Regions from separate parts of the Arthrobacter sp. SLBN-100 genome, predicted to be linked through region 1. Evidence: predicted binding sites of a transcription regulator. Region 1 holds the regulator's gene; the other holds the start of a gene.

Region 1 (4,382 bases):
GGGGAAGGCATTCCCGAGCTGCTGCAGGCCATCAGCGAGGCCATCCCGCGTCCGTCCGTCAAGCTCGAGCTGCTCATTCCGTACGACCGTGGGGACCTGGTCAGCAAGCTGCACGAATCGGATGCCGAGATCATCAGCGTTGACCATGACGAAGCCGGTACCCGGGCAGTTGTCAAAGTCCGGGAAGGCCTCGCGGCTGAACTGGAATCATTCGTCACCCATGACTGACCTCGTGGCTGGCGAAGTCACAGGGGCGGCCGGCGAGCAGTTCGTCATCGAACTGCTCGACCGGGCCGTTGCGGGCATGGGCGGGCAAAGCCGGGACGGCCAGCACGAGATGGCCAGGCAGGTGGCGCGGGCCATCGAAACCGGGGACCACCTGCTCGTCCAGGCAGGCACGGGTACCGGAAAGTCATTGGCGTACCTCATACCCCTGATAGCCCATGCCCTGGAGAGCAACAAGCCGGCCCTGGTGTCCACCGCAACGCTTGCCCTGCAGACCCAGATCGTGGGCAGGGATCTTCCCCGGCTCCTGAAAACCATCACTCCCGCCCTGGACCGGCCCGTCAAAGTGGCGCTGGTCAAAGGCCGGTCGAATTACGTGTGCCTGCATAAACTCGAAGGCGGTTTTCCCTCCGAGGAACCCGCCGAGGGCCAGCTGTTTTCCCTGGGGGAGGACACCAGCGTGCCGCACTTTGCGGCGGCGGCAGGCGGTCCGGCCTCCCAGCTCGGCAAGGAAGTGGTCCGCCTGCGGGAGTGGGCGGAGAAGACCACCACCGGGGACCGGGACGAGCTCCTGCCCGGCGTTACGGACCGCGCCTGGCGGCAAGTCTCCGTCACGTCAATGGAATGCCTGGGGGCGCAGAAGTGCCCCATGGCGGCAGAATGCTTCAGCGAGCTGGCCCGCCAGAACGCCGCCGAGGCCGATGTTGTGGTCACCAACCATGCAATGCTCGCCGTCAGCGCTTTTGAAGGCCTGGCGGTGCTGCCGGAGTACGACGTGGTGGTGGTTGATGAGGCCCACGAGCTCCAGGACAGGGTGACCGGTGCTGTTTCCGGACAGCTCTCGGTGGCCATGGTGCATGCAGCTGCTGCCGGTGCCCGCAAGCACACCGCCATCACCGTGGATGCGCTCAACGCCGCTGCCGCCAACCTGGAGGTTGCCCTGGCGGGTGTCCCCAACGGGCTGCTGCCGAACGGCCTGAATGATGAGCAGCTGGACTGCGTGGACCAGTTGCGTGAGGCCTGCCGGGCGGCCCTGTCTGATTCCAAGGGGGACAGCAGTACAACTGCCGACGGCGGGCGGCAGCTAGCCCGCTCCCGGCTGATGGTCATCCTGGAACTTTGCGAACGGCTCCTGGCGGCCCGTGAGAACAGGGAAGTAGTGTGGTTCTCCCGCGCCAGTTCCTTTGACCCGCAGCAGGGATATTCCCAGCCGGACGAGACAGCGCCCGCGCTCATCAACGTTGCCCCGCTGTCCGTGGCCGGGCGGCTGCGTGAGGGCCTGTTCGCCGGCCATACGGTGGTGTTGACCTCTGCAACCCTGGCCATCGGCTCCGCCTTCGAGCCCGCCGCGGGAGGCCTGGGCCTCGTCGGAGAGGGCGCACCCAGCTGGACCGGCGTTGATGTGGGGTCACCGTTCGACTACCCCAAGCAGGGCATCCTCTACGTGGCCGGCCACCTGCCCAAACCCGGCCGTGGAGCGTCCCCGGAGTCACTGGCCGAGCTCGAAGCCTTGATCCGGGCATCCAACGGCGGCGCGCTGTGCCTGTTTTCTTCCCGACGCGCCGCGGAGGAAGCGGCCGATGCGCTGCGGCCAAAGCTGGGGATCACCATTCTCTGCCAGGGCGACTCCACCATGACGGCCCTGGTGAAGCAGTTTGCGGATGAACCCGATACCTGCCTGTTCGGCACCATGTCCCTGTGGCAGGGTGTGGATGTTCCCGGCGGGTCCTGCCGGCTGGTGGTCATTGACCGGATTCCGTTCCCGCGGCCGGACGATCCGCTGATGACTGCCCGTTCCCGTGCAGTAGCGCAGGCGGGCGGTAACGGCTTTATGTCCGTTTCGGCCACCCATGCCGCGATCCGCCTGGCCCAGGGAGCCGGACGGCTTATTCGCTCGACGGGTGACAAAGGCGTGGTGGCGGTACTGGACTCCAGGCTCGCCACCGAACGGTACGCCGGGTTCCTTCGCGGGGCGCTGCCGCCCTTCTGGCCAACGACAGACCGGAAGACAGCCATCGCGGCGCTGCAGCGGCTGGCGCAGGAGAACGCCTGAGGCTGCCCGGGGACGCCTTCGCGCTGCCGGCACACGGCTGACGTCGCCGACAAATGGCTGGCGCCGCTCCTTAGAGCGAGCGGAGCACCGACACAACCTTGCCCATGATGGTGGCGTGGTCGCCCAGGATGGGTTCGTACTGGGTGTTCTGCGGGAGCAGCCAGGTGTGGCCGTCACGCTGGCGGAAGGTTTTGACGGTGGCTTCGTCGTCCAGCAGCGCCGCGACGATATCCCCGTTGGCGGCGTCGGCCTGGCGGCGCACCACCACCCAGTCGCCGTCGCAGATCGCCGCGTCCACCATGGAATCACCGGCCACCTTGAGCATAAACAGTTCCCCCTGGCCGACCAGTTGGCGGGGAAGCGGCAGGACATCCTCCACCACTTGGTCGGCCAGGATGGGACCACCGGCAGCGATGCGGCCCACGAGGGGAACCATGGCAGTGTCCATGGCGGTGGGAAGTTCGGTCACCGTGCCGATGCTGCCCGGCGGAAGGGCAGAGGGCTCCGTTGCCGGCCTGGTTGAACCACCGTCCAAGGTGAGAGGCATCAGCACCTCCATGGCGCGGGGCCGTTTCGGGTCGCGGCGAAGGTAGCCGAGCTTTTCCAGCTGCGACAGCTGGTGGGTAACGCTGGACAGGCTTGCCAGGCCCACGGTGTCGCCGATTTCCCGCATGGACGGGGGATAGCCGTTGTCATTGACGGAGCGCTGGATGGTTTCGAGGATTTTTTTCTGCCGCGGCGTCAGGCCCTTGGCGGTCTTCTTCGGTTGGGAGGTTGCCCTTCCCCCGGCGGCTGCTGCTGCCATATTCGCCAATGCCTTTCAGTTTGCCCTGGCTTTTCGGCCCGGACCTGGGGTTGCCGCCGTAATTGTCAGACCCTGCTGATCAACTTCAGAGGTGGTTGTTCTTGTCTTCAAAGCTAGGCCAGCCACACTGCATTTTCAAACATTTGTTCTAGCGAGTCTCGACATTATTCGTTGATAGGTGCTAAAACAGAGAAAGCAAAGTTCGAACATTTGTTCTACTCCGGTTCGGGTTATTCGAAAACCCGAACAAAGGTCCGGGTCAGTCGGCGGCCACCGGGGGGAACATCGGGCAGCACGTTCAGGTCCAGGAGGGCTCAGTTCATGTCAGCTACATCTGCTTCACAGGGTTCACGTCCGCAGCTTCTTTCAGTGCATCAACTCATGTCGCCGCCCGCCGGCCGGCAGCCGGAGCGTCCGGCACCCCTGCCGCCGCTGCGCCTGACCAGACGCGGGAAGATAGTCCTGATCGGCATCCCCCTGGTCCTGTTGGCGGCTTTGCTGCTCTCCCTGGCCGGCTTCTTCAACTCGCCGGCAAAGGCCGCAGATTCCACGGCGGACCTTTCCATAACCCCCACGGTCACCGTCACCGTGCAATCGGGCCAGTCGCTGTGGGCCATTGCCGGTACCGTTGCCCCTGAGCGCGATGCCCGTGACGTTGTGGCGGACATCGTGCAGCTTAACAACCTCAGTGCCGGCGCGGTCTTCCCGGGGCAGCAGCTGTACGTGCCCACGTCCTAGCACCGGCGGTGCCCTGCGTCAGCACCAGGCACCCACCAGCCGGCAATAGATCAGCCCGCTTTCGGAGCTGCGTTGGGACGGCGGCCGGGAAGGCGCCCCGCAAAGCACGCCAGCGGATCGCATCGTTGCTGCACGCTGAGCGCGAACAGGAGACCGTCACATTTTCCGGTCTCAGGCACGGGCACTAAACTGTTCAGGTGAATGACCAGCTAGATCGCCTGAACAGGCTTCCCCTCCGCAGCAACCTTCGTGGGCTTACCCCGTACGGCGCGCCCCAGCTGGATGTCCCCATCCTCCTCAACGTCAACGAGAACACCCATGGTGTGCCCGCAGACGTCCGCGCCGCCATCAGTGCGGCCGTGACAGAGGCTGCGGCAGGTCTCAACCGGTATCCGGACCGGGAATTCACTGAGCTGCGCAAGGCCCTGGCGGAGTACCTGGGGCACGGGCTCGATGCGTCGAACGTCTGGGCGGCCAACGGCTCCAACGAGGTACTCCAGCAGATTCTCCAGGCTTTCGGCGGCCTCGGCCGCACCGCGCTGGGCTTTCCGCCCACGTACT
Region 2 (4,382 bases), on a different contig from region 1:
CAGAGGGTCCGCGTTCTTTGAACGAGGGCCCTCTGCTGCTTCCCGAGCGTGTCTGAGAAACCCCTTTCCCGGCGTGGTGTCTAGGGTCGAGGCATGGAAAGGGACGTATCCGGGGAGCTGAAAGGGCAGACGTCGATCAACGAGCTGCTCGACGAGCCCGTGGGCGATGTCCCCGTCCAGCTTGCGCTGCCCATTCTGGTTCAGGTGAGGCCGGGCCACTTCCGGCGCGTGTCCTGATTCCGCTGCCCCGCCAGGACCGGCTGCCGTCTGTTTCGGAACCGGACCGGCCTACCCGCAGGTGGCCAGGATGCCCGCGATCGCGTCGTGCTCGGCCTGGGTGACCCACAGGTTGTACTTGGCTTTAACACCCACTTGCTTGGTGACGTATTCGCAGCGGAACGTCTTGTTCGGGGGCAGCCATGTGGCGGCGTCCTTATCCCCCTTGGCGCTGTTGGTTGCCCCGTCGGCGGCCATGAGGTTCAGGGGGTCGTTGGCGAGTTCTTTGCGCTGGTCAGCGCTGAATTGCTGGGCGCCCTTTTGCCAGGCGTCGGACAAAGGGACGATGTGGTCGATCTGCACCCCGGAGCTGGTGTCCTGGCCACGGACGAACTTGATGGTCGTCCCGGTGTACTTGTCAGCCAACGTGCCTGTAGTGACGGCGCAGTTGTTGGTGCCGGGCTTGAAGGTCTCGCCGATGAGGTCCCGAGCGAGGATGTCGTTGCGGGTGTCGCAGCCGTTGTGGTCCGTGTCGGACCAGGCCGGTCCGAACTCGTCCCGGCTGTAGCCGGTCTTCGGCGCCCGGCCCTTGACCGGGATGCTGCCCAGCACAGCGATGGCCTTTGCGGCGTCACCGGCAGCAACCGGGTCGGCCGGGCCAGGAGATCCGGACGCAATGCCGGGACCAGACTCCATGGCCTCAAGAGCCTGGGCGGCAGCGTCGCAGCCAGCCACGGATCCTGCCAGCAGCAGGGCGGTAACGGCGGCCAGGGTCTTGGTGGCAGTGTGAGTGATCTTCATGGTCCTTCATCGATACGTCGGTGAAGATTCACGCTACCGGCGCCTACCGACAGACAAGGGAAGCCACCGTGATGGTGCCTGTCACACCCTGCTGCCGCACGGCACGCACGTTCTGAGATGGCCGCCTGCGACATCAGCGGTTCACCGCAGTTGCCTTTCCTGCACCGTCTCGTTTTCGAATGGGCGGCTCCCCCGCTGCCCCGCACACAAGTCGCCCTTGGCCGCTGTCCATGATTGGGGGCAATTCGGGTTATCCACGGCTGGAAATGTTGGGAGCCAGTCGGGAAGCTCCCTTCGGCAGCCGTAGCGGTGGATAACGCGAACAGAATTGTCCCCGGTTGTGGGCAGCGGCCCCGCCCGAGACCTCCCGGTCATCCTGCGGCCAGTGCGACATGGTGGGAAATCCCATTGTCAGCCCTGACGCGTACACTGAACTAATCGAACATATTTTCGAATAAAGGTGTGTTGTGGGCATTATCGTGGGTCCCCGTGTGATAGATGCGGGCGTTTCATTGTTGTCGGTTCTGGTCTCTCCGGTGCCGGTCGCGGCGGGCTTCCCGTCGCCGGCACAGGACTACTTTGATGGCCGAATCGACCTCAACGCGCACCTGATCAAGGACGTCACCAGCACCTACGTCGTGCGGGTGTCCGGAGAGTCCATGGAGGGCGCCGGGATCAGCGACGGCGACGAGCTCATTGTGAACCGGGCGCTGGAACCGCACGACGGGTGTGTGGTCGTCGCGGTCCTGGACGGGGAACTGACCATCAAGCGGCTGCGCATCACCACCACGGGGGTGGTGCTGCAGGCGGAGAACCCCGCGTACCCGGACCTCGAAGTGCCGGCCCTGTCCGACCTGGTCATTTGGGGCGTCGCAACGCGATGCCTCCACCACGTTTAGGGCCAGCGATGTCTAAACCGGCGTTAATGCGGCACATGCCGCAGATCGCGCCACGTGGACGTGAACTGTTTCTACGCCTCCGCGGAGCGGGCGTTCAACCCTTCCCTGGAAGGCAAGCCCGTGATCGTGCTGTCCAACAACGACGGCTGCGCGGTCACCCGCTCCCCCGAAGCCAAAGCCCTCGGCATCGCGATGGGTGAATCCTGGTTCAAGCTCGCCCTCAGGGCCAAGGAATGGGGCCTCGTCGCACTCTCCAGCAACTACGAGCTCTACGGGGACATCAGCGCCCGAGTGATGGAGCTGCTGGGCCGGTACTCGGCCTGGCTGGAGGTCTACAGCATCGACGAAGCCTTCCTCGGCGTCAAAGGAACCCCTGCCGAGCTTTTAGCGCTGGGCCGGTCCATGAAATCCGCCGTCCGGCGGAACGTCGGCGTGCCGGTCTGTGTCGGGATCGCGCCGACGAAGACCCTGGCGAAGCTGGCCAACAAGTGGGCGAAGAACAACAAGGCCTTCGCTGGGGTGTGCCACTGGGACTCCATCCCCGCATCGGAGCGGGAGGCATTGCTGGGCCGGCTTTCCGTCGAGGAGGTGTGGGGCATCGCCGGACGGCTGACCAGGCGGCTGAACGTGATGGGCATCTTCACCATCGCCGATCTGGTCCGGGCCGACCCGGTCGCGATCCGCGACAAGTTCTCAGTCGTGCTGATGCGAACCGTCCTGGAACTGCAGGGAACCCCCTGCATCCCCATGGAAGAAGAACGGATCGGGCGGGACCAGTTGATTTTCTCCCGCTCGTTCGCCAAACCCATCACCACGGCCGCGGGGATCCGGCAGGTGATGAGCGTCTACGGGCAGCAGGCATCAGCACGTCTGGCCAAACGCGGGCTGCAGGCCAAGGTCCTCACCGCGTTCGCCGGCACCTCGCACTTCAATCCCAAAGACACCTCCTACCCCTCCGTCTGTGTGCCGTTGCCGATGCCGACCGCTGACCCGGTGATTCTCACCAAAGCCGGCCATGCTCTCCTGCCCCGGATTGTCGAGGGCGTCCGGTACGCCCGGGCCGGGATCATGGTCACCGACCTGCGCCCCACCGGGAACCAGGCACCCCTGTCCCTGTTCGAAAACCCGCACGAGGAACGCCACATCGGAACCCTGCTGGAGGACGTCACCCGACGGTACGGGCGTGGCTCCATCGGCCTGGGCCACGGCGGGATCCGGGGCGGGCCGGACTGGACCATGAAACGGGACATGCTCTCCCCCAGATACACCACCCACTGGGACGAACTCCCCCTCGTCAAAGCCGCCTAACCACCACACCCCAGCACCACCAGAAAGAATCACCTGCGATGACCGTCACCACTGAAGCCCCTACCCTCAACACCCCGGTTGACGTCCGGTTCGCCAAGGCCGGCACTCCCCTGGCCGTCCGCTACGACGGACGTATCTGGGCCGTCACCGAAGAACCGGTCCACTGGTTCGCCAGGGACTCATGGTGGGAAACCCGCCGAAGCGTCCCCGTAGGCGTCGGGAACGTCGTTGACATCGAACACTGGCGTGTTCAGGTTCGCCTGGGCGGGTCAGACTCGCCCCTGCGGACCTTTGAACTGCGCCGCGAACCCCTCGCTGAGCAGTGGCTGCTGGAGTCCATCAATGACGGCTCCTAAAGGCCCTGCTCCCGTCCTCCAGGACAGCCGTGCACTGTTGCGGCGGGCCTTGGACGGCTTGGGCCAAGCGGTAGGCGCCAGCCAGGTTCCCTGGCGGACACTCCCTCGTGGTGACCGCTTATTGCTCTTCCTGGGCTTGTGGCCGGCGTTCCTGGGTCTTCACCTCGCGGGCTTGGCTCAGTTCAGCGCGCAGCTGGTCGATTTGGTGGCTGTAGGTCTCGTGAAGGTCCTTGACGCGTTGTTCACCATGGGCGCGCTCACGCTCGACGTCGGCTCTGGCGGCCTCCCGCTCCGCCGTCAGGGTCGCCACGGTGCTGCGCATATCGGCTGCAGCTTCGCGGGTGGCCTCAAGGTCGGCGCGGACTGCCGCCAGCTGACGCCGGGCCTCTTCGGCTGCAGATTCCTCGCGGTCAGCGCGTGCCCGCTCCGCCTCGGTGCGGCTCTCGGCTATTCCGGTACGTTGCTCTGCCTCAATCCGGGCCCGTTCCTCTGTCGCGGCCCGTTCTGCGGCTGCGTCACGTGCCTGTTCAGCCAAAGTCAGTTGCCCACGGAGTGCTTCAAGGTCGGCCCGCAGCCCGGCATTCTCCGCTTGCGCCAGTTCCCGATCGCTGGCGGCCGAGGCATGGGCCTGCGCGAGTTCATCGGTGAGTTGCTGAGCCTGGGACAGGGCGGCGTCCAGATCCTGCTGGCGACCTGACAGCTCCAGGGCGAGGTCCTCGCTCGTTCGCGTTGCTTCTTCAGCTGCCGCGTCGGCTTCGGCTTTCTCGGCCTCGGCCCGGCGCTGAGCCTGCTCAGCACGGGT

Evidence for each region. The regulator LexA, encoded in region 1, represses DNA repair genes until DNA is damaged. The targets are predictions, from matches to a motif close to TCGAACANNTGTTCGA.
Region 2: the regulator LexA is predicted to act here: its motif matches at 1,456-1,471, upstream of FBY31_RS21530 (LexA family protein).

The regions. Positions count from the first base shown of each region.
Region 1 is NZ_VFMY01000001.1:4,610,291-4,614,672, forward strand. It holds gene hflX (GTPase HflX) at 1-228, shown strand, start outside; gene FBY31_RS21195 (ATP-dependent DNA helicase) at 221-2,278, shown strand; gene lexA (transcriptional repressor LexA) at 2,349-3,083, opposite strand; gene FBY31_RS21205 (LysM peptidoglycan-binding domain-containing protein) at 3,465-3,821, shown strand; gene FBY31_RS21210 (histidinol-phosphate transaminase) at 4,019-4,382, shown strand, end outside.
Region 2 is NZ_VFMY01000002.1:63,385-67,766, reverse strand. It holds gene FBY31_RS22905 (hypothetical protein) at 94-237, shown strand; gene FBY31_RS21535 (HNH endonuclease family protein) at 289-1,017, opposite strand; gene FBY31_RS21530 (LexA family protein) at 1,485-1,916, shown strand; partial or broken gene FBY31_RS21525 (Y-family DNA polymerase) at 1,925-3,224, shown strand; gene FBY31_RS21520 (hypothetical protein) at 3,263-3,580, shown strand; gene FBY31_RS21515 (hypothetical protein) at 3,699-4,382, opposite strand, start outside.